3 regions of the Nisaea sediminum genome follow, and region 1 is predicted to be linked to each of the others. Evidence: riboswitches for the same ligand, from Rfam matches in the RefSeq annotation. Region 1 holds a riboswitch; each other region holds the start of a gene.
What was found. Region 1 has a riboswitch for thiamine pyrophosphate ahead of thiC (phosphomethylpyrimidine synthase ThiC). Riboswitches for the same ligand answer to the same signal wherever they lie in the genome.

Region 2: linked by a shared signal. The riboswitch ahead of IG122_RS04415 (ABC transporter permease) and the one ahead of thiC (phosphomethylpyrimidine synthase ThiC) in region 1 are both predicted to bind thiamine pyrophosphate.
Region 3: linked by a shared signal. The riboswitch ahead of IG122_RS00645 (ABC transporter substrate-binding protein) and the one ahead of thiC (phosphomethylpyrimidine synthase ThiC) in region 1 are both predicted to bind thiamine pyrophosphate.

What each region holds. Positions count from the first base shown of each region.
Region 1 is NZ_JACZCQ010000008.1:105,130-115,298, reverse strand. Features, by position in the region: gene IG122_RS17860 (rhodanese-like domain-containing protein) at 256-861, opposite strand; gene IG122_RS17855 (DUF305 domain-containing protein) at 1,042-1,638, opposite strand; gene IG122_RS17850 (YncE family protein) at 1,644-3,011, opposite strand; gene IG122_RS17845 (methyltransferase) at 3,127-4,140, opposite strand; gene IG122_RS17840 (hypothetical protein) at 4,377-4,616, shown strand; gene IG122_RS17835 (methyl-accepting chemotaxis protein) at 4,674-6,383, opposite strand; gene thiC (phosphomethylpyrimidine synthase ThiC) at 6,497-8,293, opposite strand; TPP riboswitch at 8,410-8,530, opposite strand; gene IG122_RS17825 (amidohydrolase family protein) at 8,570-9,508, opposite strand; gene IG122_RS17820 (NUDIX domain-containing protein) at 9,518-10,006, opposite strand; gene IG122_RS17815 (UxaA family hydrolase) at 10,026-10,169, opposite strand, start outside.
Region 2 is NZ_JACZCQ010000002.1:190,936-201,104, reverse strand. Features, by position in the region: gene IG122_RS04465 (monovalent cation/H+ antiporter subunit D family protein) at 1-565, opposite strand, end outside; gene IG122_RS04460 (cation:proton antiporter subunit C) at 562-969, opposite strand; gene IG122_RS04455 (Na(+)/H(+) antiporter subunit B) at 973-1,410, opposite strand; gene IG122_RS04450 (DUF4040 domain-containing protein) at 1,407-1,994, opposite strand; gene mnhG (monovalent cation/H(+) antiporter subunit G) at 1,994-2,335, opposite strand; gene IG122_RS04440 (monovalent cation/H+ antiporter complex subunit F) at 2,335-2,637, opposite strand; gene IG122_RS04435 (Na+/H+ antiporter subunit E) at 2,634-3,122, opposite strand; gene prpB (methylisocitrate lyase) at 3,335-4,243, shown strand; gene IG122_RS04425 (branched-chain amino acid aminotransferase) at 4,357-5,217, shown strand; gene IG122_RS04420 (ABC transporter substrate-binding protein) at 5,265-6,206, opposite strand; gene IG122_RS04415 (ABC transporter permease) at 6,207-6,971, opposite strand; TPP riboswitch at 7,027-7,130, opposite strand; gene IG122_RS04410 (NAD(P)/FAD-dependent oxidoreductase) at 7,242-8,723, shown strand; gene IG122_RS04405 (acetoin utilization protein AcuC) at 8,795-9,895, shown strand; gene IG122_RS04400 (putative sugar O-methyltransferase) at 9,976-10,169, shown strand, end outside.
Region 3 is NZ_JACZCQ010000001.1:133,086-143,254, reverse strand. Features, by position in the region: gene phnD (phosphonate ABC transporter substrate-binding protein) at 1-311, opposite strand, end outside; gene phnC (phosphonate ABC transporter ATP-binding protein) at 346-1,206, opposite strand; gene IG122_RS00670 (MaoC family dehydratase) at 2,096-2,566, opposite strand; gene IG122_RS00665 (tartrate dehydrogenase) at 2,577-3,635, opposite strand; gene IG122_RS00660 (M48 family metalloprotease) at 3,773-5,008, opposite strand; gene IG122_RS00655 (hypothetical protein) at 5,008-5,397, opposite strand; gene IG122_RS00650 (CHASE2 domain-containing protein) at 5,394-6,884, opposite strand; TPP riboswitch at 7,108-7,210, shown strand; gene IG122_RS00645 (ABC transporter substrate-binding protein) at 7,292-8,407, shown strand; gene IG122_RS00640 (branched-chain amino acid ABC transporter permease) at 8,426-9,319, shown strand; gene IG122_RS00635 (branched-chain amino acid ABC transporter ATP-binding protein/permease) at 9,312-10,169, shown strand, end outside.

The sequences.
Region 1 (10,169 bases):
GCGCATCATAGCATCGTTGGGGCCGAGGGGACACAGCGCCCGGATCTTCAAGCTCGGCGTCATCCCGGACCGCGATCCGGGATCCATCGCGCCGCCGTCACTGCTCTTTGATCCCCTAGGTCCCGGCCTGCGCCGGGATGACGGACGCGGGGTGATCGAGGGGAAAGGGCTGGTTCTTCGGCCCAGTGCACCAATCACGAAAAACCCGCCTGACGCATCAGGCGGGCTCTCCGAACCTCAAAGCTCCATCGGAGCCTACATATCCCCTTCGACCACCGTCAGCCCCAGCGTGTGCCAGGCCTGCATGCCGCCGCGGTAATAGAGGATCTTCTCTGCCGGATAGCCTTCCCGGAGCATCGCCTTGATCGCCATCGGGGACTGGCCGCACCAGGGGCCGTTGCAGAACAGCAGGACCGTCTCCGCGTTCTCGCAGTTCCATTTCCCGTCCGCGTTCTTCACACAGCCGATCTCGTCCAGGCGGTCGGCCATCTGGGTGTAGGGCATGTTGATCGCGCCGGGGATCGTACCGTCGACATGCCATTCGACGGTGCGGCCGTCGATCAGCTTGCCGCCGGTCTTGGCGAATTCGAGCAGCTCGACCTCGCCCACCGTCGTCACGCCCGGGGCGACCTGCATGGGCTGGATGCAGAACGGCGGACATTTGCGCGAGGTCTTCGCATAGGCAGGATCGATCGTCGCCTCCGGGTCCTGGTTGCGCATGACCTCCACAGGGCCGTCCTTCGTCGGCACCGTGACGCTCGGCGTCTGGGCGTTGATCTTCACTTCCAGCTCGGCGGCGAGCAGCTGCTGGGGCGCCGCGGCCAGCAAGGCGAACAGCGCGGCTAGAAACATGACTCTCATTCTCGGTCCTCCCGTCTTTTTTCTTTGCTACGAGCGAAGGAACGCTTCGTCGGGCCATATTACATTCATGTATTCGAATGTGTTTAGCGCCATAAAGGCAGCTATGCGTACCTGTGCCCGCATTACTCGTCCGGCCACAGCCGGAGAACGAGGGAGGCGCACCGGATCCCGCGCCCCGGATCACTGGCGCGACACCCCTCCCCCGCGCGTTCCGCTGAGCGCCGGGTATTCCCCGCCACCCGCCGCCCCGCCTTTTCGCAGGGCCTCGAGCCGGCCCCGCATGGCCTCGATCTCGGCCTGCTGCGAGGCGATGATTTCCTGCGCCAGCGTGCGGGTCAGGGGATCGCTGCCGTAGATCAGTGCGAGCCGGGCCATGTCGATGGCGCCCTGATGGTGCGGGATCATCATGGCGAGGAAATCGATATCCCGGTTGCCACTGTAGCCGGGGGCGTGCATCTCCCGCATCATCCGCTCCATGTCGCGGGCCATCTCCCGCTCGAAGGGCGGCGCATCGGGCCCGGGCATCGGCATGGCATGCGCCGCGGTACCGTCATGGCCGTGCCCGCCGTGAGCATGCGGCGGCCGGGCGGCCGGTACTTGCCCGTCGGCGGCCCCATACATAGCGGGCTCCGTGGCATGACCCGGTCGCGGGACCAGCATTCCCGAGACCAGCAGGAAGGCGGCAAGAAAAACCGCAAGGACGGCGGCGACGCGCCAGAGACGGCGGGGCGCCCGGGGAAGCGGCCTCAGCCGCTCCCCGTTCCGGAAGACTGTCATTGCATTTACCCCGAATGCATCGGCGAACCCGGCCGGAAATAGACCAGGTTGATGCTCTTCTTGTTGCGCAGCTTGCCCGACGGCAGGTCGAGATGACCGAGTGGGATCTGGGCGACGAAGCGGGGCGCGAAGGGATCGCTCACATCGAAGGCGGAGCAGACGGTCTGCCCCGCGTGTGGTGTGCCCGGCAGCTCGTCCTGCTCGTGCGCGACATAGAGCAGCGTATGGTCCGGATTGGTCCAGAGCCCGTGCGACTCCCGGCCATGGCTGAAGAAATGGCCGGCCACGGACCGGCGTCCCGCCGGCGCGCTCCGGTCGATGATGGCGATGCGGCTGGAGGCGACACCGCCCGGACCGTCATCGTCGATCCGCCCGAGGCTGGCGTAGATCACCTTGCCTTTGGCGTTTTCAACGAACTCCACGTGGTTCGGCCGCGCTTTCTCGCCAAGCGGCACATGGTCGAGCAGCGCGTGACCGTTCTCGAAACCGCGCGCCGAGAGCCCGTCGCCGATCTTGTGCGAGAACCACATCTCCTGCCCGTCCGGCGACACTTTCTGGAACGGCGTGAAACCGAACGGATCCTGCTCCCGGATATCGAGCAATGCACGGCTCTTCGGATTGCTGAAGCCGTCGGCGCCGATCCCGGTATCGAAGACCTCGATCATCGGGACCTTCTGGGAGATCACGAAGGCGATGCTCCCGTCCTTCGAGAACCAGACCTGGGCCGGACCGAGGATGGTCGGCACGTAGCCGCGCACGGCGCGGACGTTCTCGCCGGCGGATTCCCGTCTGGCGAGTTCGGTATCGACAATCGCGATCCGGCTCTCGCCGCGCAGCGCCACCCAGATCTCCTTGCCGTTGCGGCTCCAGGTCGGCTCGTGCGGCTCGCGCCCGACCAGCACTCCGCTGGTCAGCCGGGTCGCCAGCGTGGTCTCTCCGGCCTGCGGATTGGGCCCGTTGCCGATCGCCGCCATTGCCTTCACGTCGATAAGGTAGATGTTGCTGGTCCCGCGTCCGGTGACCGCGGCCATGGTCTGGTCCGGCGAAGGGGCGCCGCCATGGATATTGATCGCGCCGTGATAGAGCGGCTTGGTGACCATCGCGGCATGGGTCGGGATCGTCCCCCCGGTCGCGAAGCGGAAGGGCGGACGCGGATCCTCGTCGAAGCTGGTGAGGTTGACCGTCCCGGCGACCGCGTTGCGGGCCGGGTCGATCACGGTCAACGTGTTGGAATCCTCGTTGCAGACGAGGACCCGGTCCTCTCGCGCCACCGCTTCGGTCCCGGCCGCGAATACGCGCCCGGGTGCGCCGGCCGCACCGATCACGGCACCTGCCGCGGCTCCGGCGAGGACATCCCTTCGTGAAATTCCCATCAGCTCTCATCTCCGTATCATGCTTGGTTTGCCCCCTTCCCTCATCGGAAGAGGCACAGCACTTACGAAAGACGGAGCTGAATATTCCCGGGCTCCGGCGACACTCACGCCGAAGTTACCGCGGCTTCACCGCCTCCGCGAGCATGGTCATGCCCGGGATCATCGGCTCGACCTTCACATGCGTGAAACCGGTCGCCTCCAGTTCCTCCTGCAGCCACGCGTCGTCGAGCGACCGTGCCTCCGGCGTGAAGGCGGTGTGCTGGAGCTGCCAGAGCGCCGCGAGCTTCGGGCCGGTGCGGTCGGCGGTGACGATGAAATCGTGGATCAGCAGGCGACCGCCGGGGACCAGCTTGTTCCAGGCGCCCTTCAGCAGGTTCTCATGCTCGTCGCCGGGCACGCCGGAGAAGAGATAGGACATCAGGATCGCGTCCTGCCCCTCCGGCCAGTCGGTGCGGAGCGCATTACCGCGGATGTACTTGATGCGGTCGGTGAGCCCGGCCTTCTCGATATACTGCTCGCCGAGATCGGCGACGTTGGGAAAGTCGACGATGGTGGCCGTCAGGTCCGGAAAGGCCTTGCAGAGCGTGATGGCGAAGGCACCGGTGCCGCCGCCGACATCGAGCAGCTTCTTAGCCTGCGAGAGATCGATCTGCTTTGCGAGCCCGCGCGCCGGACCGAGGGAGCCCGCATGCTGGCTCCTCGAATAGAGCTTCGCCTGCTCCGGATCGGAAAACCACTGGGCGTAGGAGCTGGTCGCGTCGTCGGGCAGGTTGTTGGCGATCGCGTCCTCGATCTGGTCGAGCAGCCCGTACATCTGCCGGTCGACCTGAAGGCGGAGATAGTCGCCGAAATCGTACTTCGCCCCCTTCACCAGGAACGCCTCTGCCGCCGGCGAATTGGCGAAACGGCCGTCCTCTGAGGAGACGACATCGAGCGCGGCGAGCGCTGTCAGCAGGGTCTGGACCCGGTCCGGGTGGAGTCCGGTCGCCTCGCCGATCTCCTCGACGGAGAGCGGGCCGTCCTTCAGGGCGGTGAAAATGCCATGATGCAGCGCAGCGAAAAGCGCCTTCGACCCCATAAATCCGAAGGCGATGTCGGATATCTCTTCCGCTTTGGTGAGCAGCGTCATGGTCCAAACCTCTCCTGTTTATCGTTTTATCGACATAACTTATCCGATAACGACAAAAGAGGCAAAACGGCTGGGGTTTTCCAAGGCGGGACATGGGCTTAGGGGTCGTGGCAGCGCGCAATTCTTGCTGCAGCGCAAACATCTTCGCGCGGCCGGCCCACAGACGCGACGCATCGCTTGACCTGCACGCCCATCGGTTGAACCATGATGCAATCCGATGGCGAAAGGAGGCCGCGATGGCACTCTACAAGGACGATCGGTATCTCGTGAAAACCGACGAAGACGCGTTCGACTTCCTGCACCGGCCGGCGGACACGGCGCCTTTTTCCGGGATCTACCGCTGCGAAGGCTGCCGCAGGGAGGTGGCCTCGAACGAGGGCGACCCGCTGCCGCCGCAGAACCACCACCAGCACGACGAGGCGCTCGGCGACATACTCTGGCGGCTCGTCGTCTACGCGGATCACGATCCGAAATAGCGGAAAGAGAGGCCCTCTCCCCTTGCGAGGAGAGGGCGGACAGGTGAGCCGGCGTGCCTAGTCGCGGATGCTCGTGAGGAACTGGCGGATCTCTTCCTTCAGGCGATCCGCATCGCCTGTCAGACGCCGGGTCTCGTCGCGGATCTTCGAGGCGGCGTCGCCGGTCTGGTGGACCGACTGCGAGACCTCGGAGATGGTCGAGGAGACCCGGGCGGTGCCGGCGGAGGCTTCCTCGACATTGCGGGCGATCTCCTGCGTCGCGGCGCTCTGTTGCTCCACCGCCGCGGCGATCGCGCTGGCGATCTGGTCGACCTGCTCGATGGTCTGGGTGATCGCCGCGATCGCGTCGGCGGACTCGCTGGTCGAGGACTGGATGCCCTGGATCTGCGCGGAGATCTCCTCCGTCGCCTTCGCGGTCTGGTTGGCGAGGTTCTTCACCTCGGAGGCGACGACGGCGAAGCCCTTGCCGGCCTCGCCCGCCCGGGCGGCCTCGATGGTCGCGTTCAGCGCCAGAAGGTTGGTCTGCTCCGCGATTTCGGTGATCAGGCCGACGACCTCGCCGATCTTCTGCGCCGCCTCGGCGAGGCCCTGGACCTTGCCGTTGGTGTCGGCCGCCTGCCGGACAGCGCCGGAGGCGACATCGGAGGCCTGCGAGACCTGACGGCCGATCTCCGAGATCGAGGCGGTCAGCTCCTCGGTCGCGGACGCCACCGTCTGGATATTGCGGGCGGCGCTGTCGCTGTCCGACACCACCACGGACGACTTGGCTTTCGCGTCGTCGGCGGAAGCCGCCATGCCGTCCGCCGAGCCGCTGAAGGCGCGGAGCGCGTCCGCAACCTGCTCGACCGTGCGTGCGACCGTGCCTTCGAACTCGTCGGCGGTGCGGATGCGCATCTGCCTGCGGTCATCGCTCGCCTTTTCAAGCGCATCCGCGCTCTCCTGCGCGATGCGGCGGCGTTCGAGGGTCGCGGCCTTGAAGGTCTCGACGGCCTTGGCGAGATCGCCCACATCGTCGCGGCGCTCGAGATAAGGCACGTCCCGGTCCATCTCGTTGGCCGAGAAGCGCTGGATGATCTCGCGGAGCACTGGGAACGGCTTCATGATGGCGCCGATGACGACGAAGGCGAGGCCGGCGGTCACCAGCGCGACGACGACCATCAGGGTCAGCAGGCTGATGGTCAGCTCCTGCTCGATCGCTGCGATCGCCTGCTTGCCGACGCCGACATAGAGGATGCCGATCACCTTCGATGTCTCGGTCGTGGAGAAGATCGGCTGGTAAAGGGTGAAATAATCCTTGCCGAGAATGGTGGCGACGCCGCGATAGGTCTCGCCCTTGGTGACGATGGGGAAGACGCGCCCCGTCTTGCCAAGCGGGGTGCCGATCGCGCGGCTGCCGTCATCCTTCTTGATGTTCGTGGTCCGGCGCCAGAAGTCCCCGCTTTCCTCGTCCCAGGCGAAGATCGTCGCCGTCTCGCCGGTCGCGAGGCCGACAGTGTCGATCGCGTCATGGGTCTCGAAGGCCGGAATGGAGCCTTCCCAGGAAAGCGAGAGCCCGTCCGCTTTCCGCGCGACCTTCAGCTGCCCATAGGTCTTTTCCAGCAGCAGCGCGGCCGTGTTCAGGTTCTGACCCTGCGCGCGGGCAGCCTGTTCCTGGACATAGGAGCTGATGAGGAAGATCGAGGAAAACGCCGTCGCCAGCATCGCGACGATGACAAGAAGAATGGTGACCGCGGTCACCTTGCTACGCACACTCAAGCCGGACAGCATTGCAAACCCTCTCCACCGGACAAAGACTCCCCCGTCACGCGGGGGTTGCGCGCAGCATAAAATCTTTAAGGTAAATTTTATCTTACCAAGCGGCGAACGGCCGCCGGCGCCCCCTATTCGCGCGTACGCATATAGAGATCGCCGCCGGCGCGGTATTTCTCCGCCATCGCCGCCATGCCTTCCTTCTGCGCCTCGCCCCGGATCTCGTGGCTGATCCGCATGGAGCAGAATTTCGGCCCGCACATGGAGCAGAAATGCGCAAGCTTGTGCGCCTCCTTGGGCAGGGTCTGGTCATGGAAGCCGCGCGCCGTCTCCGGGTCGAGCGAGAGGTTGAACTGGTCCTCCCAGCGGAATTCGAAACGGGCACGGCTGAGCGCATCGTCCCGCCTCCTCGCCGCCGGATGGCCCTTGGCGAGGTCAGCCGCATGTGCGGCGATCTTGTAGGTGATGACGCCGGTCTTCACGTCGTCCCGGTCGGGCAGGCCGAGATGCTCCTTCGGCGTCACGTAGCAGAGCATTGCCGTGCCGAACCAGCCGATCATCGCCGCGCCGATGCCGGAGGTGATGTGGTCGTAGCCGGGCGCGATGTCGGTCGTGAGCGGGCCGAGGGTGTAGAACGGCGCCTCGCCGCAGACCGCGAGCTGCTTGGTCATGTTCTCCCGGATCTTGTGCATCGGGACATGGCCCGGGCCCTCGATCATCACCTGGCAATCCTTCGCCCAGGCGATCTTGGTCAGCTCTCCGAGGGTCTCCAGCTCGGCGAACTGGGCGGCGTCGTTGGCGTCCGCGATCGAGCCGGGGCGCAGCCCGTCGCCGAGGGAAAAGGAGACGTCATAGGCGCGGCAGATGTCGCAGATCTCCTCGAAATGCTCGTAGAGGAAGCTCTCGCGGTGATGATGCAGACACCATTTCGCCATGATCGAGCCACCGCGGCTGACGATGCCGGTGACCCGATCGACGGTGAGCGGCACGTGATGCAGGCGCAGGCCCGCATGGATGGTGAAATAGTCGACGCCCTGCTCCGCCTGCTCGATCAGCGTGTCTCGGTAGAGCTCCCAGGTCAGCTCCTCGGCGATGCCGCCGGCCTTCTCCAGAGCCTGGTAGAGCGGGACGGTGCCGATCGGGACGGCGGAGTTCCGGATGATCCAGTCGCGGATATTGTGGATGTTCCGCCCGGTCGAGAGGTCCATCACCGTGTCGGCGCCCCAGCGCGTCGCCCAGACCATCTTCTCGACCTCCTCCTCCATGGAGGAGGTGACGGCGGAATTGCCGATATTGGCGTTGATCTTCACCAGAAAATTGCGGCCGATCGCCATCGGTTCGCTCTCCGGGTGGTTGATGTTGGCGGGGATGATCGCCCGCCCGCGCGCCACCTCGTCGCGCACGAACTCGGGCGTGACGAAATCCGGGATTTCGGCGCCGAAGCTTTCTCTGTCGCGCTCCAAGGCTTCCTTGGCTGCGGCACGGCCAAGATTCTCCCGGATGGCGACGAACTCCATTTCCGGCGTGACGATCCCCGCGCGGGCATAGGCGATCTGGGTCACCGCCCGGTCGCCTGTCGCCCGGCGCGGTTCATGGCGCACCGGGAATTCCGGCGTCAGCCGCGCACCCTCGGCGAAACCGTTATCCATCGCCTGCACGCGCCGCCCCGCGTAGCACTCAGTATCGCCGCGCGCCGCGACCCAGTCTTCGCGGAGCCGGGGGAGGCCTTTCGAGATATCGATCTCTGCCGCGGGATCGCTGTAGGGACCCGAGGCGTCATAGACGATCACCGGCCGCTCGCCGGCGCTCGGGTGCAGAGCGATCTCGCGCATCGGCACGCGGATCTCCGGGTGGAGCGTGCCGGGCACGTGGATCTTGCGGGACGCGGGCAGCGCACCGGTGGTCACTTTCGGGTGGATGGCATTCATCGGCTCGGAGCCTCCTCAGCTCGCGTGGGCGTTGGAGACCCAGTTCGCGGAGTGAGGGGCTATGGCTTCGGGTGTTTCGAGGGGCTGTCCCTGTCCGCCTGCACTCGTTCAGAAGTGCTCCGAAGCGCGCACCGTCCCTACGCCAGTATGAACTGGATCAGGTTCGTCGGGTCACTGCGCTGCTCGGGAGAGCCAGCAATATCTCAGCCCCTTGTCGGGACCCCCCGGGTGATGAGGCGATGATGGGAGGCGAAGGGACGGCTTGTCAATGCGCGGCTAGTCGTCCGGCGCCACGGGCCAGGTCGCGAAGCCGTACAGTTCTTCCGGATTGCGCAGCAGGATGCGCGTGCGCACGCCCTTCGAGGGCGCCCATTCGGCCAGCAATTCGAGCATCGTCCGATCGGAGGCATCCTGGCCGTCCTCATCACCGCCGGCTTCGTGCTCCCGATCAAGATGCGGCCAGCCGCTGCCCCAGAGCATCCGTTCCGGCGCCCAGTCGGCGAGGGCCCGGGCCAGCGCCCGGACCTCCGCATCCGCCGCCACCCCGATCTTCGAGATTGCATACGGGCGTGCGAGCTTGACCCAGACACGGCCCCGGTCGATCAGGCGGCGGAGCGCCCGGAATCCGGGCTGGGTCAGGCTGCGGGAAAATCGGAAACCTCCACAGTCGGAGAGGATCGTCTGGCCCGGCCAGTCGCGCATCATCTGTTCCAGGTCGTGCAGGTCGGAACCGTCGAGGGAGATCTCGCGGTTCCAGCCGGTCAGGTCGTGGGTGTGGCGGACGTGGCGGTCAAGTTCGTCCCAGGGACAGGTCAGGCGCCCGCGCAACATGCAGAGGCGAAGCCCGTCGATCCCGGCCCCGGACAGATCGGCGAGACGCTTCGGATCCTCCCCCGGGCCGAGCGTCGCAAAGGCGCGCACGCAATCCTCGACCAGACCGTCGGGCGACGCCGCGAGCGCCTCCTTCGCCCGGAGCAGAAACTCCGCATCCGCTTCCGGTGCGTCCGGCTGGAACAGCACGACACGGGCGAGCCCCATTTCCTCCTGCCGATCACGATAGACATGCGGAGGATGTTCCGGCAGCCCGCCGAGCGCCTCCTCGCCGTCGAGACTGGTGATGGTCACCTCGCAATCGACGGCACCCGGCGGTGGCGCGACCTTCGCCCACTCGTCCGCATCGGAACGCAATTCGCCAAGAAAGGCTTCAAAGGACATGAGACGCCCTCAAAATAGCTGAAAGACGCCGGTTTCCCGGTAACGTGCGAAATACTCAAGCGTCACCTGGTGGGAGGGAAGCATCTCGGGCAGATCGTCCAGCGCAAACCAGTCAAGCGCCAGCGTCTCCTCGCCATCGGCAGTCGGCGTGCCTTCCCAGCGACGGGCGACGAAATCCAGTCCAAAGCCCTGGATCCGGTCGCCGTTCGGGTAGGTCAGAAAGTTGGTCTCCGGATCGGAGGAATGTCCCCAAGGCACCGGATCGAGTACGGTCAGACCGGTCTCCTCGGCGACTTCCCGCACCAAGGTCGTGAGCGCGCTTTCCCCCGCCTCGCAGAAGCCCGCGGGCAGCCCCCAGACATTCATGTCTCCGCGCAGCTGCAGAAGAACGCGGCCGTCCGCATCCTCGATCACACAGCGCGCGCCCGGCATCAGGACGAGCCGGTTTCCGATCAGTTTGCGAAGCTGACCGAGATAGCTCTCCTCGAAATCATTCACGACCGGATCTTCCCGATACTCACATCACCGCCCCGATCTGCCAGGGGATGAATTCGTGATCGCCGATGCCGAGCCGCTCGCTCTTGGTCTTCTCGCCAGAGGCGACGCGGAGCACCTGTTCGAAGATCTGCGTGCCCATCTCCTCGATCGAGACGCCCTGGTC
Region 2 (10,169 bases), on a different contig from region 1:
TATAGAGCAGCCCGATGCCGATCACGAAGAAGGTCGCGCCGACGGTGCCGAGGATCAGGTAGTTATAGGCGGCGGTGAGGGCGCGCCGGTCGTTCGTGGCACCGGCCGCGACCAGAACATAGGTCGAAAGCGACGAGACCTCGAGGAAGACGAAGACGTTGAAGGCGTCGGCCGTCGCGGTGATCCCGAGCAGGCCGGTCAGGCAGAGGATGTAGGCGGTGTAGAGCAAGCTGTGCAGCTTCTCCGGGACCTCAGCTTCGAAGCTTCGCTTCGCGAAGGGCAGCACCACCGAGGAAATGCCCGAGATGATCAGCAGCACGATCCCGTTGCTCGCGTCGACCCTGTACTCGATCCCCAGCGGTGCCATCCAGCCGCCGATCTCGTAACTGATCGGGCCGTTCTCCATCACCGTCTGCAGCAGGTAGACGGAACATAGGAACGCGCCGAGGCTGACGATCAGGGTGAAGAACCAGGCGAGGTTGCGGATCCGCAGCACCGAGCAGATCGGTGCCGCCAGCAGCGGGCCGACGACCTGCAGGACCGGAAGATGTTCGGCGGCGATCATCGCGCGTCTCCTTCCGAACCCTTAACGCGGACCTGTTCGCCTTTCATCACGGCCACGTTGAGGTCTTCCAGCTCGTCTTCCTCGATCGTGCTGTAGTTCTCCTGGATGCGTACGACGAGCGCCAGCCCGAGCGCTGTCGTCGCGATGCCGACGACGATGGCGGTCAGGATCAGCACATGCGGCAGCGGGTTGGAGAACAGTTCCGGCTTGCCCGTCAGGATCGGCGCGGTGCCGCCCTCGGCCTTGCCGAGGGTAATGTAGAAGAGGAAGACCGACGTCTGGAAGACGTTCAGGCCGACCAGCTTCTTCACCAGATTGCCGCGGGATATGACGATGTACAGCCCGAACAGCATCAGGGCGACGACGATCCAGTAATTGTATTTGTCGAGGAGGAGCTCAAGCATGGCTTACCAGTCGTCGTCCTGAATGTCGTCGGTGCGGCCGGCATAGGCGAAGAATATCGCGATCATCACCGCGGTCACGGTCACACCCACGCCGAATTCCACGACCAGGATGCCGAGATGCTGGCCGCCGGTCGGCGTCGCGGCGAGCACGTCGTAGTCGAGATAGGTGCCGCCGAGCAGCAGGGAGGCGATCCCGGTCCCGCCATAAATCAGCACACCGAGCGGAACCAGGATGGCGAGCCAGCGCGCCGGGAAGGCCTTGCGCGCGGTCTCGACGCCGTAGATCAGGGCATAGAGCACGAAGGCGGCCGCGAATATGACGCCCGCCTGGAACCCGCCGCCCGGTCCGAAATCGCCGTGGAACTGCACATAGAGCGCATAGAGCAGGATGAAGGGGATCAGCAGCTTCGAGACCACGCGGAGGATAAGATGATGCCTCATGCCTCATCTCCCGAAGTTTTCTGCGCTTCTTCGTCGGCTTCGTCCTCGCGCCGCCGGCGTCCGATCAGGAACCAGACGCCGATCCCGGCGGTGAAGATCACCGCCGTCTCGCCGAGCGTGTCGAAGCCGCGATAGCTGGCCAGGATCGAGGTGACGATGTTCGGGACCTGGATGTCGTCGCGCGAACCGGCGATGTATTCCGGCACGATATGCTTGAACCCGGCGGCCTCGGTCGAGCCGAACGGAGGCATGTCGACGGTGCCGTAGATCAGCGCCGCGCCGACCGCGAGGCAGACCAGAACCGGGCCGATATGCAGTTTGACGGCATGCTTCTCGCTCCGCCGCGTCAGGGTCATGGCGCCCAGCATCAGGACGGTCGAGATGCCGGCGCCGACCGCGGCCTCGGTGAAGGCCACGTCGACGGCGTCGAGCGTGACGAAGAGCGCGGCCGAGATCAGGCTGTAGATGCCCGAGAGCATGGCGGTCGCGAAAAGGTTGCGGGAGCGGATTATTCCGATGGCGGTCACCGCCAGCAGCGTCATCAGCGAAATATCGACGGCGACATTCACGAGTCCGGAGCCCATCAGCGCTTCTCCCCGTTGCCGGACTCGAGGTCCTTGGCCGGGACGCCGAACGGACGGAGGCCCACCGAGTTGGCGGCATTGGCGAGCGCGTGCGTCGCGGTCGGGCTGGTGAAGAAGATGAAGAGCGAGATCATCGCCAGCTTCACGGTGACGAGGGACCAGCCGGCCTGCAGCATCATGGCGATCAGCAGAAGTTCCGTGCCGAGCGTATCGGTGATTCCGGCGCCATGCAGGCGCGTATAGAAGTCGGGCAGCCGCAGCATGCCGAGGGTGCCGGTGAAGACAAAGAACACGCCGGCCAGGATGAAACCCCAGGAGAGGGTGTCGATGAGGAGCTGCATCACTTCACTCCCCCATTGCCGTTTCCGTTTTCCGCGTCGCCCGCGATACCGAGGTTGCGGTAGCGGAAGAATTTGAGGATCGCGATGGTGCCGACGAAATTCATCAGCGCATAGAGCAGGGCGATATCGAGAAAGTCCGGGCGTCCGCCGATGAAGCCGAGTACGGCGATCAGCAGGACGGTCTTGGTGCCGAAGCTGTTGCCCGCGAGCACCCGGTCATAGAGCGTCGGCCCCATGAGTCCCCGGGCGAGCGCCATCAGCATCGGAATGATAAGGCCGGCCGCGGCCACGGCGAACATCATCGGATTTTCGCCTCCACGGCGGTCACGCGCGCATCCATGTCGCTTTCCAGCAGCCCCTGCGCCATCTCGTCGGTGATCGCGTGAACCAGGATCTCGTCATTGTCGATATCGACCGAGACGGTTCCGGGAGTGAGGGTGATCGAGTTGGCGAAGGTCGTGATGCCGACATCTGTCTTCTGTGTAGCCTTCACGCGGATCATGCGTGGCGAAATCTCCATTTTCGGAGAAAGGACGATCTTGGCGACGTCGATATTCGCCTTGCCGATCTCCTTCGCCAGCCAGATCCAGTACTTGATGAGGCTGGGGCGCAGATTGACGGAAACGGGATTGCCGTCGATCCGGTCCATCCGGACCGCGAGCCAGACGCTGAGAACCAGAGACGCAACGCCGAAGCCGAGGACCAGTTTATGGTCGAGACTGATTGAACCTGAAAGCAGCATCCAGAAGGCGGCAAGACTCGCCCCCAGACTTAAGATGTGCCCCATCAACCCGTTCCCTCTCGTTCCTCTACCAGACTCGTTTACCCCGGCGGGCGGCGGTCTGGTGTACCAAGAACCAATCCGACAGCAAGCCGGCATTGTCAACTGAATGACGACAATGCAATGACACAGGGGCGGATCGGAGTGCAATCTCCGTCGCGGAAATATCCTGTTCCGCATTCCGACGAAGCGGCAAAACGCGTGGAGGCAATATAAACATGTCTTGGCTCTTGCAGGACGAGGCTGATCGTACAGCTGCCGGTGACCGCTTGGCCGCTCTTTGGGAGCGCCCGGGAATTGTCCGGATTCCTGGTGCCCATGACGCTCTCTCGGCGGTTATCGCGCGCGATACCGGGTTCGAATCGCTTTACCTCTCGGGCGGTGCTCTCTCGGCAAGTCTGGCTCTGCCGGATCTCGGCATGATGACGATGGAGGAACTCGTCGGGCAGGTGCGGAGCATCGTCCGGGCTTCCGCACTGCCGCTGGTGGTCGACGGTGACACGGGGTACGGCGAGGCTCTGAATGTGATGCGGCTTTGCCGGGAGCTCGAAGAGGCGGGGGCGGCCGCGGTCCAGCTCGAGGATCAGGTGCTGCCGAAGAAGTGCGGACATCTTTCGGACAAGCTGCTGAACGACCGGGACTCGATGTGCGCCAAGATCGCCGCGGCCAGCAAGGCGCGGCGTCATCTCCGGATCATAGCGCGGACCGACGCGATGGCGTCGGAGGGACTGGATGCTGCGATCGCGCGCGCTCAAGCCTATGTCGCGGCCGGCGCGGATGCGATTTTCCCTGAAGCGCTGACCGAGGAAGCGCATTTCCGAGCATTCGCGGAGGCGCTTGACGTGCCGCTGCTTGCCAACATGACAGAGTTCGGAAAGACGCCATACTACACGGCGGAACAGTTCGAGACCTGGGGCTTCAAGATGGTGATCTGGCCGGTGACCTCCCTCAGGGCTGCCGCCGGGATCGTGCGGGACCTCTATGCGCATCTTGCCGATCAGGGTAGCCAGGAGGGCTTCCTCGACCGCCTGATGAGCCGCAAGGATATCTACAAACATATCGGTTACAGTGAATACGAAGCCCTGGATGGGAGCATTGCGGCCAGTGTGGTTCCCGATACCGAGTGACTGACACCGGTTTTCCGCCGGAAAAATTGTCTCCATGACAAAGTTGCGATAGCGGGGTCGCAGCATATAGGTCAGAAATACTGTCCTGTTTTGTTGCTCGTGGAGACCGTAAAATGAAACAAATATTCTGGCGCAATGGCGAATGGCTATCAAACGAACCGATGGTCAGCGGACCGCTGCAGATTTCCTTCTGGTCCGGAAGTTCCGTTTTCGACGGTGCCCGAGCCATCAGAGGGGCGCTTCCCGACATAGCTCGCCATGCCGAGCGGGTGGTTAGTTCGGCAAGGGCCATGCTGCTCAGCCCGGGTCTTGATGCGAAGACCATCGAGGGGCTTTGCCGCGAGGCGGCGAGCCGGTTGCCGGCGGATACCGATTACTATATCCGGCCGATGTTCTACTCGACGGGTCAGGGCGTGGCACCGGAAGGCAACGATACCGAGTTCGTGCTTGCGGTCTTCGAAGCACCGCTTCCGGATCCGGTCGCAGGCAGTGCCTGCCTCTCCAGTTTCCGGCGCTGCGCGACCGATCAGGCGCCGACAAACGCCAAGGCAGGCTGTCTCTATCCAAACGGTCAGCGGGCCCTGAAGGAGGCGCGCGAGCGCGGCTTCGATTTGCCGGTGATGCTCGATCCGGACGGCAATGTCGCGGAATTCTCCACGGCGAATATCTGGATCGTGAAGGACGGGGTGGCGAAGACCCCTGCCGCGAATGGGACCTTTCTTGCCGGCATTACGCGCAAGCGCCTGATTGGCTTGCTGAAAAAGGACGGCATCCCGGTCGAGGAGGCGGTCCTTTCTCCTGAGGATCTCGCGAATGCGGACGAGATGATCGTCTGTGGAAATTTCGGGAAGATCCAGGCCGTCACGCGGTACGAGGAGAAGGAGATGGCTCCGGGACGGGTCTTCGAGCGTGCCCGCAAGCTCTATATGGATTTCGTCGACAGCGAACGGCAAGCGCAGGCCGCTGCCGAATGACGGCCTGCTCCCGCGCCCTGCTCAGGCAGGGCGCGGGAGCACGCAGGTCACTTCAGTTCCGTCGCGTAGCTCGCGACGTCGGGTGTCTTGCTGATCAATCCCGATTCGCGCATGAAGGCGGCGAAGCGCTCGTAGCGGCCGGTATCGAGCGCCGCCGGGCGGAGCGCGAAACGGGGCAGGGTATCGCGCCAGGCCCGCTTGTTCAGCTCGTCGTCCAGCTCCTTGCGTCCGTCGATGAAGGCCGTCCAGGCGTCGTTCGGATGGTTGACCAGATACTGGGTCGCCCGCTCGACGGCGGACAGGAACTTCTTCAGCCGCGGATCGCCGAGATTTTCCCTGTGGGCGATATAGATCAGCTCGTCGTAGGGCGGCACGCCTTCCTCCTCGACGAAGAAGGCCCGGCCGGGCTTCCCGACGATATCCATCTGGTTCAGCTCGAAATTCCGGAAGGCGCCGATCACGGCGTCGACCTGGCCCGAGATGATCGAGGGCGAGAGCGAGAAGTTCACGTTGATCAGCTCGACATCGGAGAGCGCGAGGCCGTGCTTCTTCAGCATGGCGCCGAGCAGCGCATCCTCGAAGCCACCGACGGAGAAGCCGACCTTGCGGCCCTTCAGGTCCGCGATCGACTTGATCGGACCGCTCTCGAGCGCGACCAGCGTGTTGAGCGGTGTCGCGACCAGGGTTCCGAAGCGCACCAGTGGCAGGCCTTCCGCGGCCTGGATGTGCAGCTGCGGCTGGTAGGAGACGGCAATCTCGGCCTTCTTCGCGGCAACCAGTTTCGGCGGATCGTTCGGATCGGCTGGCGCGATCAGTTCGACCTCCAGACCTTCTGCGGCAAAGAAACCCTTTTTCTCGGCGACGATCAGCGGTCCGTGGTCCGGATTGACGAACCAGTCGAGCAGGACGGTCAGCTTTTCGGCGGCACTGGCCGGGCCTGTGCCGAGCGTGACGAGAGCCAGCAGCAAGGCGGCGGTGCGGATGAACATTCAAAATCCTCCGGTAGCGGTAGTGGGCCGGGCTTCGCCGGCTTGCCAGGGCATCGCGGCCCTGAGCAGGAAATCGATCCCGTAATAGAGCGAGACCGCCAGGATCGAGAGGGTGAAGAGAGCGGCGAACATCAGGTCGATCTGCAGACGGGCATTGGCATGCAGCATCAGGTAGCCGAGCCCGGAACTGGAGCCCACCCATTCGCCGACGATGGCGCCGATCGGCGCGACGGCGGTCGCCACACGCAATCCGGACGCGAAGGCGGGCAGCGCGGCGGGCAGGCGGACATGCAGCAGGAGATCAAGCCGTCCGGCACCGAGCGTTCGGGCGCAGTCGATGAAAAGCGGGTCGGTGCGCCGCAGCCCGTCGAACATGGCGGCTGTCACCGGAAAGAAGATGATCAGTGCCGCCATCGCGACCTTCGAGGCCATGCCGTAGCCAAGCCAGAGGACGAGGACCGGCGCCAGGGCGAAGACCGGCACGGCCTGGCTGATCACGAGCACCGGCAGCAACCAGGGTCTGACGCGCGCCGACCAGCTCAACATCAGGGCCGCCGCCGCACCGAAAACCGTACCGAGACCGAGGCCGAGAAGGATTTCTGCCAAGGTCGTCCCGGCATGCCCGAGAATGAGGTCCGAGCGCTGCCAGAGCGCGTCCGCGACCGGCGCGGGCCCCGGCAGAATGTAGGGTGGTGCGCCGCTGAGGCTGACGACGCTCTGCCAGAGCGCGAGCAATCCGGCGAAGATCACGAGCGTGCGCATCATCGGCACTCTGCGCACATGTCAGGACGTTTTGTCGGTGAAGTGCGCGGCCGTGTGCCGTCAATCATCTGGCTCTCCCTCCGCCGGCATTACCCGGATCAGGTTAAGGGTCGTTCCCTCCGGAACCTCTCAGCCGCCGACGCGGCTCCCCTGAACGCGGCAGATAATGGGCGAGCTTCGCGGTGAAGGCAAGCGGACGATACCGCTCCTCTGGATGACGGCGCCGAAGCGCGCTACCTAGAAGGCCGGGAAACATATTTCTGCGGGGATCATGTGAGCGACGCCGGACCGCCCATCGGACTTGAAGCGCTTGAAGCGCGGGTCCGCGACGATCTCGGGTGCATTTCCTATCCCGACGCGAACTGGATCCCTGAGCGGACCGGACCCGACGGGCACACGGCGCTCGACGTGCTTGTCATCGGCGGCGGACAGGGCGGCCTCGCCATTGCCCACGCGCTGAAGCGGGCGCGGATCGAACGCGTGCGCATCGTCGATCGTGCGCCGGAGGGGCGCGAGGGGCCGTGGATGACCTACGCCCGCATGCCGACGCTGCGATCGCCGAAGCAGGTCAACGGTCCGGACCTCGATATTCCATCCCTGACCTTTCGCGCGTGGTTCGTGGCGCAGCACGGAGAGGTGCGTTGGGTGGAACTGAACAAGATCTGGAAAGAGGACTGGGCCGCCTATCTCCTCTGGCTCAGGCGCGTGCTCGAGATCCGCATCGAAAACGGCGTTTCGGCGGAACGGATCTCGCCGCTGGTGTCCGGAGACCTGATCTCGGTGGATCTTGTCGAAACCGGATCCGGGGCCCGCGAGACCGTCTTTGCGCGCAAGGTCGTCATCGCGACCGGTATCGAAAGCCCCGGCAAATGGTGGACGCCGCCCGAGATTGCCGCGCTGGACCGGAAATACTGGGCGCATGCCTCTGAGGACATCGATTTCGAGTCCTTGAAAGGACGGCGCGTCGCGGTGCTCGGTGCCGGCGCGTCCGCGTTCGACAATGCGGCGACGGCGTTGGAGGCTGGGGCGGCTCGCGTGACGGTCTGCTGCCGGCGTGAGGAACTGCAGAGGGTTCAGCCGTTCAAGTGGCTGTCGTTCCCCGGATTTCTCGGCCATTTCGCCGAGCTCGACGACCCCTGGCGTTGGCGATTCATGAACCATCTGCTGACCCTCCGCGAGGCCTTTCCGAAGGAGACCTGGGAGCGCACGGCGCGGCACGACGCGTTCGAGCTCTTGACGGGGGCGCCCTGGCTTTCCTGCGATGTGCGGGACGGACGGGTTGAAATCGTCACTCCGAAGCGGAAACTTGAAGCTGACTTCCTGATCGTCGGGACCGGTTTCGATATCGATCTTGCGGCCGTTCCCGAATTCTCGGACATAGCGGCGCATGCCGCCCTCTGGCGCGACCGGTTTCAGCCGCCGGCAGGGGAGGAGAACCCGAGACTGGGACGCTACCCCTATCTCGATCCCACATATGCGTTTCAGGAGCGCGAACCTGGAACTGCCGGATGGCTGCGGCATGTGCGGCTCTTCACCTTCGGCGCGACGCTCAGTTTCGGGCCGTCGGGCTCCTCGATCAATGCGATGAAATTCGCGGTGCCTCGACTCGTCTCCGGCATCGTGCGCGACCTCTTCACGGAGGATGTCGCGCAACACTGGGACAGCCTGAAGGCATATGATCTGCCCGAATTCCTGTTCCCCGGGGAGGATGGGCAGGCTGCACCACAGAAACCGGTCATCGGCAGGATGGCATGAGCCTGTTGACCGCCGATAAAGGGCCTCAGCCCGGAGCCTTGATCCCGCCTGCGTTTCCGCAGCGGCCGGTCATGATCGGGAGCGAGATCTACCGGCGTTCGCGCTACGGCGTGAAGCATCCGCTATCCATCCAGCGCGTGACGCCGGTCATGGATCTCGCGCGCGCACTGGATCTGCTATCGGACGATCTCTTCATCGACAGCCCTGTCGCCTCTCCGGAGGAACTTTCACGCTTCCATGCGCCCGATTACATTGCCGCAATCATGGCGGCCGAGCGGGACGGGCGGGTCAGCGACGAGGTCAAGGAGAAGTACAATATCGGCCGTGCCGGAAACCCGGTCTTTCCGGAGATCTTCAGCAGACCGGCGACGGCCGCCGGCGCCTCGCTGCTGGCCGGCCGGACCCTCGCGTCGGTCGAACGCGGGACCATACATTCTCTCGCCGGCGGGACCCATCACGGGCGCCGGGACATGGCGTTCGGCTTCTGTTTCTTCAACGATCCGGTGCTCGGCATTCTGGCGATGCTCGACGGCGGGCTCGGCCGCATCGCCTATATCGACCTCGATGCCCATCACGGCGACGGTGTGCAGGATGCCTTCCATGACGAGGACCGGGTGCTGACCGTCTCGATCCACGAGGACGACCGCTGGCCGCGTACCGGTTCTGCCGTGGACCGCGCCGGCGGCATGGCGCGGAACTTCCCGGCGCTGAAAGGCCTGAACGATACCGAGTTCCGCTATCTGATCGAGGAAGGCGTGGTTCCCGTCGTCGAGGCATTCGCTCCGGAGGCGGTTGTGATCCAGAGCGGATGCGACGCGCTTGCGGACGATCCGCAGAGCAAGCTGGAGCTGTCGAACAACGCGCTCTGGGAAGCGGTTTCCCGCCTCACCAAGCTCGCACCCCGGGTTCTGGTGGTTGGAGGAGGGGGCTACAATCCCTGGGCCGTGGCGCGCTGCTGGACCGGCATATGGGCGACACTCAACGGCCATGATCCGCGGGACATCGAAATCGGTCCGGCGGGAGAGAGTATTCTGCGGGAGCTGTTCTGGAACCACAGCCGCGGCCGCAACCCGCCGGAACATTGGTTCGCGACCCTGGCCGACCGGCCGAACGAAGGAGCCGTCCGCTCCGAAGTGATCGACCTGGCGCGTCTTGTCAGGCATCCCGACTGATGGTTCTTGCGCTAGCTGGAAGGCCGCCTGCAAGGTCATGCGTCCGCCTGTGTTCCCCGATCTGAATTGAGCAAGAACGTATGAATTCGGACCAGACCATCCTGATCGCTCCGACCTCGCATCTCCCGGATCAGCCGGTGCTTCGAGAAATGCTGAAGGATTTCGAAGCGGCGAAACAGATCGGCGAACGAAGTGCGCGCGGCGCGCACTGGGATATCTTCCGCCCGGATTTCGACAGGTTGATCCGGACCGAGGCGCTCTGGCCGAGGTTCCG
Region 3 (10,169 bases), on a different contig from region 1:
CCGGCGCGGTCGACGGCGACCATGCCCGACTTATTGCCGTACCAGGCGATGTCGACCTTGTCGAAACGCATCGCCTCGATGACGCCGGCATAGTCGGCCGCGAAGAACGGCTTCACCGGCATACCGAGAGAGCTCTCGAGCGCCTTCAGAAACGGCCCCCATTTCTCGCGCTGGGCGGAGCTGTTTTCGGTGGCGATGATGCCGAAATTGATCTCTTTCGGATTTTCCCGGTCGGCGAGGGCCGGAACGGCGCTCGTCGCGAGGCCGGTTGCCAGCACCGCGGCGGCGGTCAGGCGGGTCATGATGGTCATCGGATCAGCTCCTCTTGGCTGCTGGGGGCATATCTCAGGCGGAAGCGACGAGCCGCTGTTCCGCCTGCTCATGGGCCGCCGCGAAATCCTCGGCATCGGGGAGGATGAGTTCCTCGCTCGCCTCGCCGTAGATCTCGCGGAGAAAGTCGGTGGTCAGGTCGTGCGACGGGCCGTCGAACACCACCCGCCCGTCGCGCATCGCGATGGTGCGCTTGCAGTAGCGCCGGGCATATTCGACCTGGTGCAGGGAGACGAGGACTGCGGTCCCCTCGCTGCGATTGATGTCGGAGAGGGTCTCCATCACCCGCCGGGCGGAGGCCGGGTCGAGCGAGGCGATCGGCTCGTCGGCGAGAATCGCTTCGGATTCCTGCACCAGACAGCGGGCGATGGCCGCGCGCTGCTGCTGCCCGCCCGAGAGCGTCGCGGCACGCTGCCGCGCAGTGATCTCGATCCCGACCCGGCAGAGCGCCTGCATCGCGCGCTGCTTTTCCGGATGGGAGAACTGCATCAGCGTGCCCCGCCATTTCGGCATCCGCCCAAGGCGGCCGGCGAGCACATTGGTCAGCACGGTCAGGCGCGGCACCAGATTGAACTGCTGGAAGATGACGCCGAGCCGGCGGCGCACATGACCGACGTCGCGGGAAAGTTTGCCATTGGTCTGAACCGGCTCGCCCAGCACCGATATCGCACCGCCCTCCTCGCCCCTGTTGGCGACGACGAGACCGGCGATGTGGCGGATCAGCGTGGATTTGCCGGAACCGGAGGCGCCAATCAGCGCCACCATCTCTCCGGCGCCGATCTCGATAGACACGTCCACGAGTGCGCGGCGTCCGTTCCCGAAAGTCTTGGAGACGTTCCGGACCTGAATGGCTGGCTGGTTCTGAGTATGTGACATACGGCCCCTTCCCGAGGGCCGAGACGTTACTCAGAAGGTTTGACCAGTACGCCGCAGGTCGATGACAATTTCGGGACTCGGAGGTTACCGAAAGCCCACAATTTGAAACCGAAGCGTCTTAAGAGCGTCATCTCAAGATGAGGCTCCCTCGCCTCTGCACAGGCCGCAGGGAGATGCTCTCAGGTTTGACTAAGCCGAAGATATTTGGTGCTCCGGCAAGCGCATGACGTCCATGTCTGATCGCGAATTAATCCGGAAATTGGTCAACAGCCCCGGTCACTGGGGTATTGGTCGTTTCCAGGGCTGCTGACCCGTTCACTTTCGATCATAGAGCATCTTTACCTGATGGCTTCTTCAGTCCACTAGCTCCGCTCGATTCCAAAACCGAGCTTAAGCTTTATGCGATTCCATTCCAGAACAGTATCAAGCCAAGCTTTCCAGCTACGCGGCTTTGGCGGAGAACGCTCCTGCTCGTTCAATTTTTGTTGCACATTGTGACTGACGATATTAGACATTTGGCACTCCTTATCTAGTAAAAGGGGTGCGGGGAAAGAGGCAGAGCAAGGGCAAGCAAACCATTAGATCTGCTCTCTGACCCCGCTGCTTGATAGGAAGCGTCAAGACCTCTCAAGCGAGTATTTTGTAACGACGCGTTGTTACGGTAAATAGTCTGATTTATTGCTGAATGATTACAGAGCTCGACTCAGTTATTACAGAGAACCAGCTCTGCGCAGGCTCTTGATCGAAGAAATCTATGTAACTTATTGAATAGTCAAAATTGCCCGAAATTTCGGGCCAAATTTTAGACAAGCGCAAAAATTTTCGAACGGCTCGGATTTTTTTTATCCCCCGCGAAAAGCGAGCTCACAGCGCGTTCAAATGAGCAGATTTACAGACATTGGCCGTTCGCATTGTCTCTTCGCCCGACAATCTGCGGGCATTCCATCGTCATGACCGCCTCGTCGTGCTGGTTGTAGGTGGTGTATTTGAAGCGCACGAAACCGCGGTCCGGCTTGGAGCGGGACTCCCGCTTTTCCAGCACCTCCATCTCGACGCGCAATGTATCGCCCGGCCGCACCGGCTTCAGCCAGTGCAGATGGTCGATGGTCCCGGCCCCGAGATTGGTCGCCTGCAGCCCGTTCGCCTGCCAGGCGAGCCGGAAGCTGACGGCAAGAGTCTGGAAGCCACTCGAGATCACGCCGCCGAAATGGCTCTCCTCGGCGTCCGGCACGCTGATGTGGAACGGCTGCGGGTCGTACTGCCAAGCGAACTCGATGATCTCGGCTTCGGTCATCGTCTTGCGCTGGGAGCCGAGGACCTGGCCGATTTCCAGGTCCTCGAAATAGACGGGGTTCTGCATCGTCCGCGCCTCAGACCGCCGCGGCGATGGCGTCGCCGAGATCCTTGGTCGAGGCCTGGCCGCCGAGATCCGGCGTCTTCGGCCCGCCGCCCGAAATCACCGCCTCGCAGGCCGCAACGATCGCGTCGGCCGCGTCCTGATGACCGTGATGCTCCAGCAGCATGGCGCCGGACCAGATCTGCCCGATCGGATTGGCGATGCCCTTGCCGGCGATATCCGGGGCCGAGCCGTGCACCGGCTCGAACATGGAGGGGTATTTCTTCTCCGGATTGATATTGGCCGAGGGCGCGATGGCGATCGATCCGGCCACCGCCGGGCCGAGATCGGAGAGGATGTCGCCGAACAGATTGGAGCCGACCACGACGTCGAACCAGTCCGGATGCAGGACGAAATTCGCTGTCAGAATATCGATGTGATACTGGTCCGTCTTTAGCTCCGGATATTCCTTCGAGATCGCGGCGAAGCGCTCGTCCCAGTAGGGCATGGTGTGGATGATGCCGTTGGACTTGGTCGCCGAGGTCACCTTCTGCTTGCCGGTCCGGCGGCAAAGCTCGAAGGCATAGCGCATGACACGGTCGGTGCCGAGGCGGGTGAAGACGCTTTCCTGCATCGCCATCTCCCGCTCCGTGCCCTCGAAGAGCCGGCCGCCGATGGCGGAATATTCGCCCTCGTTGTTCTCCCTGACGACGTAGAAATCGATGTCCTCCGGCGTCCGGTTCGCGAGCGGGCAGGTCATGCCCTTCAGCATGCGGATCGGCCGCAGGTTCACATACTGCTCCATCTCCCGGCGGATCGGGATGAGCAGGCCCCAGAGCGAGACATGGTCCGGCACGCCCGGAAAGCCGACGGCGCCGAGGAAAATCGAGTCGAACGCCTTGAGCTGCTCGATGCCGTCGTCCGGCATCATCTTGCCGGTCTTGTGGTAGCGCTCGCAGCTCCAGTCGAACTCGGTGAACTCGTACTCGATGCCGAACTTGGCGCCCGCCGCCTCCAGGACCTTGATGCCTTCCGGGATCACTTCCCAGCCGATCCCGTCCCCGGGAATGACAGCGAGTTTCAGTTTCGACATTTGGGCCTCCTCCGCCTCATCCGTTTATTTGGCCGGCATGATAGGCGGAGGACACACGATCCCGAAAGCGTCTCGGTGACGCGGGCTGTCTTTCCGGAGCGGAACAGCGCCACCGAATTGACGGCGGCGCCCCGCGCCTATTTCTTCGCGTAGGTCTTGAGCAATGTCTTGGCCTCGACGCTCGCCATGAAATTCCGGTAGAGCTCGGCATCGGCCTTCGGACCCTTACCCTGCTTGACCCCGAACTTTGCGGCGCCCCGCTTGTAGTGCACGGCGAAATAGTTCGCCATGAACTGACCGCGCGCCTGCCCCGAACGGTGCGTGTGCTCGGTCTCCTCCTTGATCGACAGCACGCTGTCCTTCATCGCGCCGCCGAAGCCGTAGGACTCCTGCCCGCTCTCCTGCTTGCTGTCGGAACCGCCGAGGCCGGAGAAGAAACTGGCAAAGGACGCTCCGCCTTCCTTGCTGGTCTCGGCATTCTGTTCGTCCGCCGTCTGCGAAGCCGCGATCCGCTGATCGGCGTTCTCCATCGAACGGCGCACCGCCATGAAGGAGATGCCCTTGGTCTCCCAAGCGGAGACGGTATCGAGTGCGCCAGTCACGTCTTTTGCACCGTAGCCGCAACTCCGCAGGATATCCGCACCCAGCATGTCGGCCTGATCTTCCTGGAACCGAAGCGCCGCATTCTTCATCCGGTCCCCTTCCATGCCGATGCTGAGCACCGCACTCGCGTTCTTGAGGCCGGAGAATAAATTGCTTCCGACGGAACTGAGGAATCCGCCGTTATCCACCTTGGCGATCCGCTGCTCGACGTCCTTTATCGGATCTTCGTTATGCTGCATCACCACATGCGCGTATTCGTGCGCGATGAAGAACAGGATGTGCTCCGGGTCCTTGACCCGCGCAAAGAGGCGGGGATCGATCAGGATCAGTCCGCTCTTGCGCGCTTCGAGCACGAGCGCACCGCTCTTGTCCTTCGGCCGGTGCGCGATCTTGAAGGTGACCGCCACGCGCGGCAGGTCCGCCTCCAGCCGCTCGAGGCAGGCACCAAGCAGCTTGCCGAGAAATCGTTCGGTTGCGGGTGCGGGGATGATCACGTTCCCGCTCTTCAGCGCGTCGATCTCGTCCGCCGCACGCATTTTCTTCAGCGCCGCGGGATCGAGATTCACATGGCTGAACATCTCGCCATAGACCCGGATCAGCCGGTCTTCCGGCAGCTCCTGATCGAGAAGCTCCCAGCTTTCCTTGCCGTTCTTCTCGACCTTGACCCACCGGTCGCCGGTATTCTCGTCGGTCCAGATCTCCTTTTCCGCCGACAGGGCCGAAGCGGCCGTGCCGATCAGGATGGCGCATGCCAGGATCGCGCCCCTCATTACTTCGTACATCCCGCGCCGAAACCACGCCCGGTGCCGCTCGCGGCCGCCGAAGCAGAGGTAACCTTGGTGCGGCAATTCTCCTGGAACTCCTCATCGAGATTGGTCTCGACATCCTCCGCGTAGATCAGGAATTTTCCCTCGCCGGGGATCTGAATCACATAGCCGGCACCGTCCCCGACCGTACCCTCGATAGCGATATGCTTGCCTTCGAGCTTGACGCGAAGAACGGATTTGACCGGTTCCTGCGTCTGGGGATCGAAGAGATTGAGTTCCTTCGGAATGACTTTGGAAACATGCGTCAGCTTGCCCGCGGCAACCGCGCCGGAAGCAAGGAATGTAGCGGCCACGATCCCCGCGGCCATGCGAGCGAATATGAAGTGCTTCATAATGTTTCTCCGGATAATTGGCGACCGGCCGGATGCACGGCGGGAAACACCGTCGCCCGGAACAGAAAATCTTCCAGTCGTTTCAGGTAATAAGATCCCGTGAGACCACGGGCGGCCGCGATCAGACCGTAAAGCCCGAACAGATTGGCCGGGGTAAGGCGCAGCCAGAAAACCTGCGCGATCGCAATCAGAATGAAGACGCTCAAGTAGAAGCCATTGGTGGTGCAAAAAAGCACGAAGCGGCGGCGCAGCGGCCGATCTTCGCGTTTCAGAAAACGTCCTTCCGCAAATGACGCAAAAGCATGAACGGTCGCCAGCAGAACGAATGCCAAATGGTCGACAAAGTCGGTATCGACCGTTAGGGAACGCAGAGGCTCGGGCAGGAACGGCAGAGTCAGATCGAGCCGCATCCTCAGATAGTCGTTACCGTGGAGACGCAAGTTCTCCAGAGCCATCGCGTGGCGGTACCCCGAGGAAACCGGCGGATTGACCGGCGGATCGACAAAAACCGAAACCCCGAAAAGAGCCTGGCTGTAGATCACATCCCTGCCGACGATGCGGTCCTCCAGCCCGACGGCAGTTTCCTTGCTCGCTTCCGCCGAAAAACCGTCACGAAGCAGGTTCGTTACGGATATCAGCGGCATGTAGGGACATATCTCGTCGGGCCGTTCCCCGAACATGATCAGTTTGCCCATGGCGGCTTGCAGAACATCCCCCTGGCTCTGCTCCGCCGCCGAGTATGTGCAACCTTTTAGAAATTCGTTCTTCTGCGAAGGCACCAGCCCCCATTCGATCTGCATCGATTCCCGAAAACCGTCATCGAGCGCGAGAAAGGCGTCCGCGTTCGCTCCGCAATCGCCGACAAGACAGGCATCCCTATAGAGGCTGAAAGCAGGCGATAACAGGTGCCCGTCGCGGAGGTCATAGGCGAGCTCTCCCAACGGCGACGGGTCGAGCCGCGTCGAAACCCCGATCGTGAGATTGCGCAGCTCCTCCCGCTGCTTCTTCCACTTCAGAACCGGTACATAGACCGGAACCTTCTCGGCCGCGTAGCGCCGGAGAACCGCCACGAGGCTCTCAAGCGACGGATCCTCGCGCCGGTCGATGAAGAAAAAATCGACGAAGACGGCTCGCGGACCGTAATTCAGTATTTCATCCAGAATGCGCGCATGATTTCCGTAGGAAATCGGCCAGAGCCAACCGTGCCGGTCGAGATCCTCGTCATCGACGAGTACCAAAGGCACGCTCTCACGCTCGGACGTGTCATGGAACGGAGATGTCAGCTGGTTCACAAGCTGGTAGGTGAGGCGGGAGGAAACCGGCCCAAGTCCGAAAAAGCTGGTATGCAAACCGTAGAGGCCAAAAGCCAGGATCAGGGAAAGCCGGATCAGTCTTCTGTCGAGCCAGCGCGGGCATTTCGCCGGAAAGCGGGGACGATAGTCCCGCAGCAATTCAACGAACAGCAACCTGGTGACACACAAAGACATATGCACTCACCTTTCGTGAGCTCTTCCAACAATCTCCTCAATTTTTCCGCGCATCTAAGGTTAACAAATTATGGCGAACTCGAAAGAAATTTCTCTTTCAACTTTCGGAAAATTCACCCTCTTTCTTTGCAAATCAACGTGATAAAGCCTCAAAAAATTTCGGGCTGCCAGTATCCTGCAGGGTGTTCCTTGACAAACTCCGGGCCGGTCCGCAGGTTGGGCGGAAGTGATGCTGGGGTGTTCCGGAGACCGTTCCGGAACTGAGAGGATACCCATCGAACCTGATCCGGGTCATGCCGGCGCAGGGAGACGTCACCGGACCCGATCTCCGGGCCCACTCGTCGCTTTTCCTCTCCCTGGCCGTGATGCAAGCCGTTCGCGTGAACGGATCGATTGGAGTGCCGGGAATGTTCCTGAAGAAGACCGCCATCGCCCTCGCCGCCATCCTCGCAACCGCAGGCTCGGCCCGCGCCGAGACCGTGCCTGTGCTCGTGCCGATCACAGGGTTTCTCTCGCTCGAGGGGACTTCGCAGCGCAACGGCGCGGTGATGGCCATCGATACGCTGGGCGCCGCGGAAGGCCTGGAAACCGAGGTGACCGATACCGGAACCACGCCCGAAGGCGCGGTCACCGCCCTCCGCCGCGCGCTTGCAGACGAGCCGAGCGCGGCGGTTTCCTCCATGCTCGGGACGCAGATGCTGGCGATGATCCCGGTGGCCGACCGGGCCGGCGTGCCGCTGCTCACCGTCTCCGGTACCGCCAGGATCACAGAGCTCGGCAGCCCGAACGTCTTCCGCTTCTTTCCGGGCGACAGTGTGGTGAAGGTCGCGCAGGCGCGATATGCGGTCGAGAAACTCGGCGCCAGGCGCCCCGCCCTGCTCTATCAAACCACCGCCTACGGCCAGAGCGGCGCGGCACACCTGAAGGAAATCCTCGCTGGTCTCGGAGCACCGCTGGTGTTCGAGGAAGCCATCGATATCTCGGTGAAGGACATGCTGCCGGCGCTGACCCGGATGCAGGCGGCCGAACCCGACATTCTTCTGCTGCATCTCCATTCGGGTTCCACCGCTCTCGTCATCCGGCAGGCGCGCGAAAGCGGGAACATGTTCCCCGTGGTCGCCGGCTCCGCGATGCACCAGCCGACCACGGCCGCGCTGCTGGAGCCCGCGCAACTGAAAGACGTCTGCGCCGAAAGCGCCTCCTCGCCGATCTCCGAGCCGGTCGGCCCGGTCGCCGACTTCACCGCCGAATACCGCAAGCGCTTCGGGATCGAGCCCGACGCGTTCGCGCTGGCGCAATATGACGGTGCCGCCATGCTGGTCGCCGCAAGGGCTGCAGGGGCGAAAAGCGCGGATGAAGTGCGCGACTGGCTCGCCGCCAACAGCTTCGACGGGCTTGCCATGACCTACAAGTCCGACGGCAAGGGCAACATGGCGCATGACGCGGTGGTGGTCTGCTACGATGGCAAGAGCCGCGTTCCGGCGATCGCGAGCCGGTACGAGAATGTCGACCGCACCAATTAAAGAGCCGAGACTTCCTGGATGACGTCACTCGCCCTCGCGCAGATCCTGCTGAACGGCCTCGCCCTCGGCGCGGCCTACGCCCTGATCGCGCTTGGCTTCGTCATCGTCATAAACGCGGTTGGCGCAGTGAACTTTGCCCAGGGCGAGCTGGTGATGGCGGGCGGCTTCACAGCGATTGCCCTCGCGCCCCTGGTCGGCGAGGCAGCAGGTTTCCCCGGTCTCCTGCTGCTGCCTCTGGTCATGCTCCTGATGGGCGGGTTCGGAGTCGGCTTCGCGCATCTCGCCTATTTCCCGCTCCGTCACCGGCCGCAGGTCGCCGTCTTCATCAGCACCATCGCCATCGGCCTGGTGCTGCAGCATCTCGCCAATGCCGTCTTCGGCGCCGCGCCGCGCGTCGGCCCGCCGCTGATCGCGGGCGACAGCCCGACCGTCGGAGGTCTCACCCTCTCCCTGCAGCAATTCGCGGTGCTGGGAAGCGCAGCCCTTCTGGTCTCCGCCACCGGCCTTTTTCTCGGCAGGACGCAGACCGGGCGACGCATGCGGGCGGTGGCGCAGGACCCGGAAATGGCCGCCGCCATCGGCATCCGCCCGGCCCGAATGATCACCCTCTCCTTCGCGCTGGCCGTCGCGCTCGCCGGCGCGGCGGGGCTGCTGCTCTCGAACCAGTTCTTCGTCAGCCCGAACGACGGCGGCCTTTTCATGCTGAAGGCCTATATCGCGGTGACCATCGGCGGCTGGGGACGGCTCGACGGCGCCGTGCTCGGGGCGTTGCTGATCGGCCTTTTCGAGACCCTGGTCGCCGCCGTCACCTCCTATCTCGTCGCGGAAGCCCTGCTCTACGGCGTTCTCCTCGCTATGCTCGCCTTCCGTCCCCAGGGACTGCTGCCGGAACGGGCCCGCGCCCGTGTCTGAGCGCCGCTCGCTGCTGCTCCTCGGCGGCGGCGCCGCGCTCGCGGTCCACGCCGTCGCTTTCGCCGGAGGCTACGGCCATGATGTGCTGACCCGGGCCGGGATCTATGCCATCGCGGCGATCGGCTACCAGCTCGTCTTCGGCCGGCTCGGCGCCCTCTCGCTCGCACAGGGCTGCTTCTTCGGGCTTGGTGCCTATGCGGCCGCCCTGACCGCGCTCGAACTCGGTCTCGGCTTCCCGCTCACCCTGATTGCCGGAACCGCCCTGCCGGTCCTGCTCGCCGCGCTGATCGCGATCCCGGTGCTGCGCCTCGCCTCACACTATTTCGCCCTCGCGACTCTCGGCATCGCGCAGCTCGCTCTGCTCGCGGCGACCAACTGGACCGAAGTGACCGGCGGCGCCAACGGCCTCTTCGGCGTACCTCCGGCCTCGCTCGCCAGCATAAAGATCGGTTTCGGCCTGCCGCTGACAGCCCTCGTCTGGACCTGCGTTGCCGTCTCGCTCTGGGTCTCTCATCGTCTCACCGCGGGGAGGCGCGGCCTCGCGGTCGAGACCCTTCGCGCCGCACCGAGCGCGGCGGCCGCCCTCGGTATCGACGGAGCCGCGATACGCTTCCGTTTTTTCCTGGCGAGCGCCGCTTTCGGAGGTTTCGCCGGTGCCTTGCAGGCCCATGCGGTCGGCGTCGTCTCGCCCGACGTGCTCTCCTTCCACATCCTGGTCCTGCTGCTGGCGATGACGGTGATCGGCGGCCGGGAATCCCCACTGGGCGCCATACTCGGCGCCTTGCTGCTGGTGCATCTCCCGGAATGGTTCCGAGACTTTGCGGATTACTATCTCGTCGCCTACGGCGCG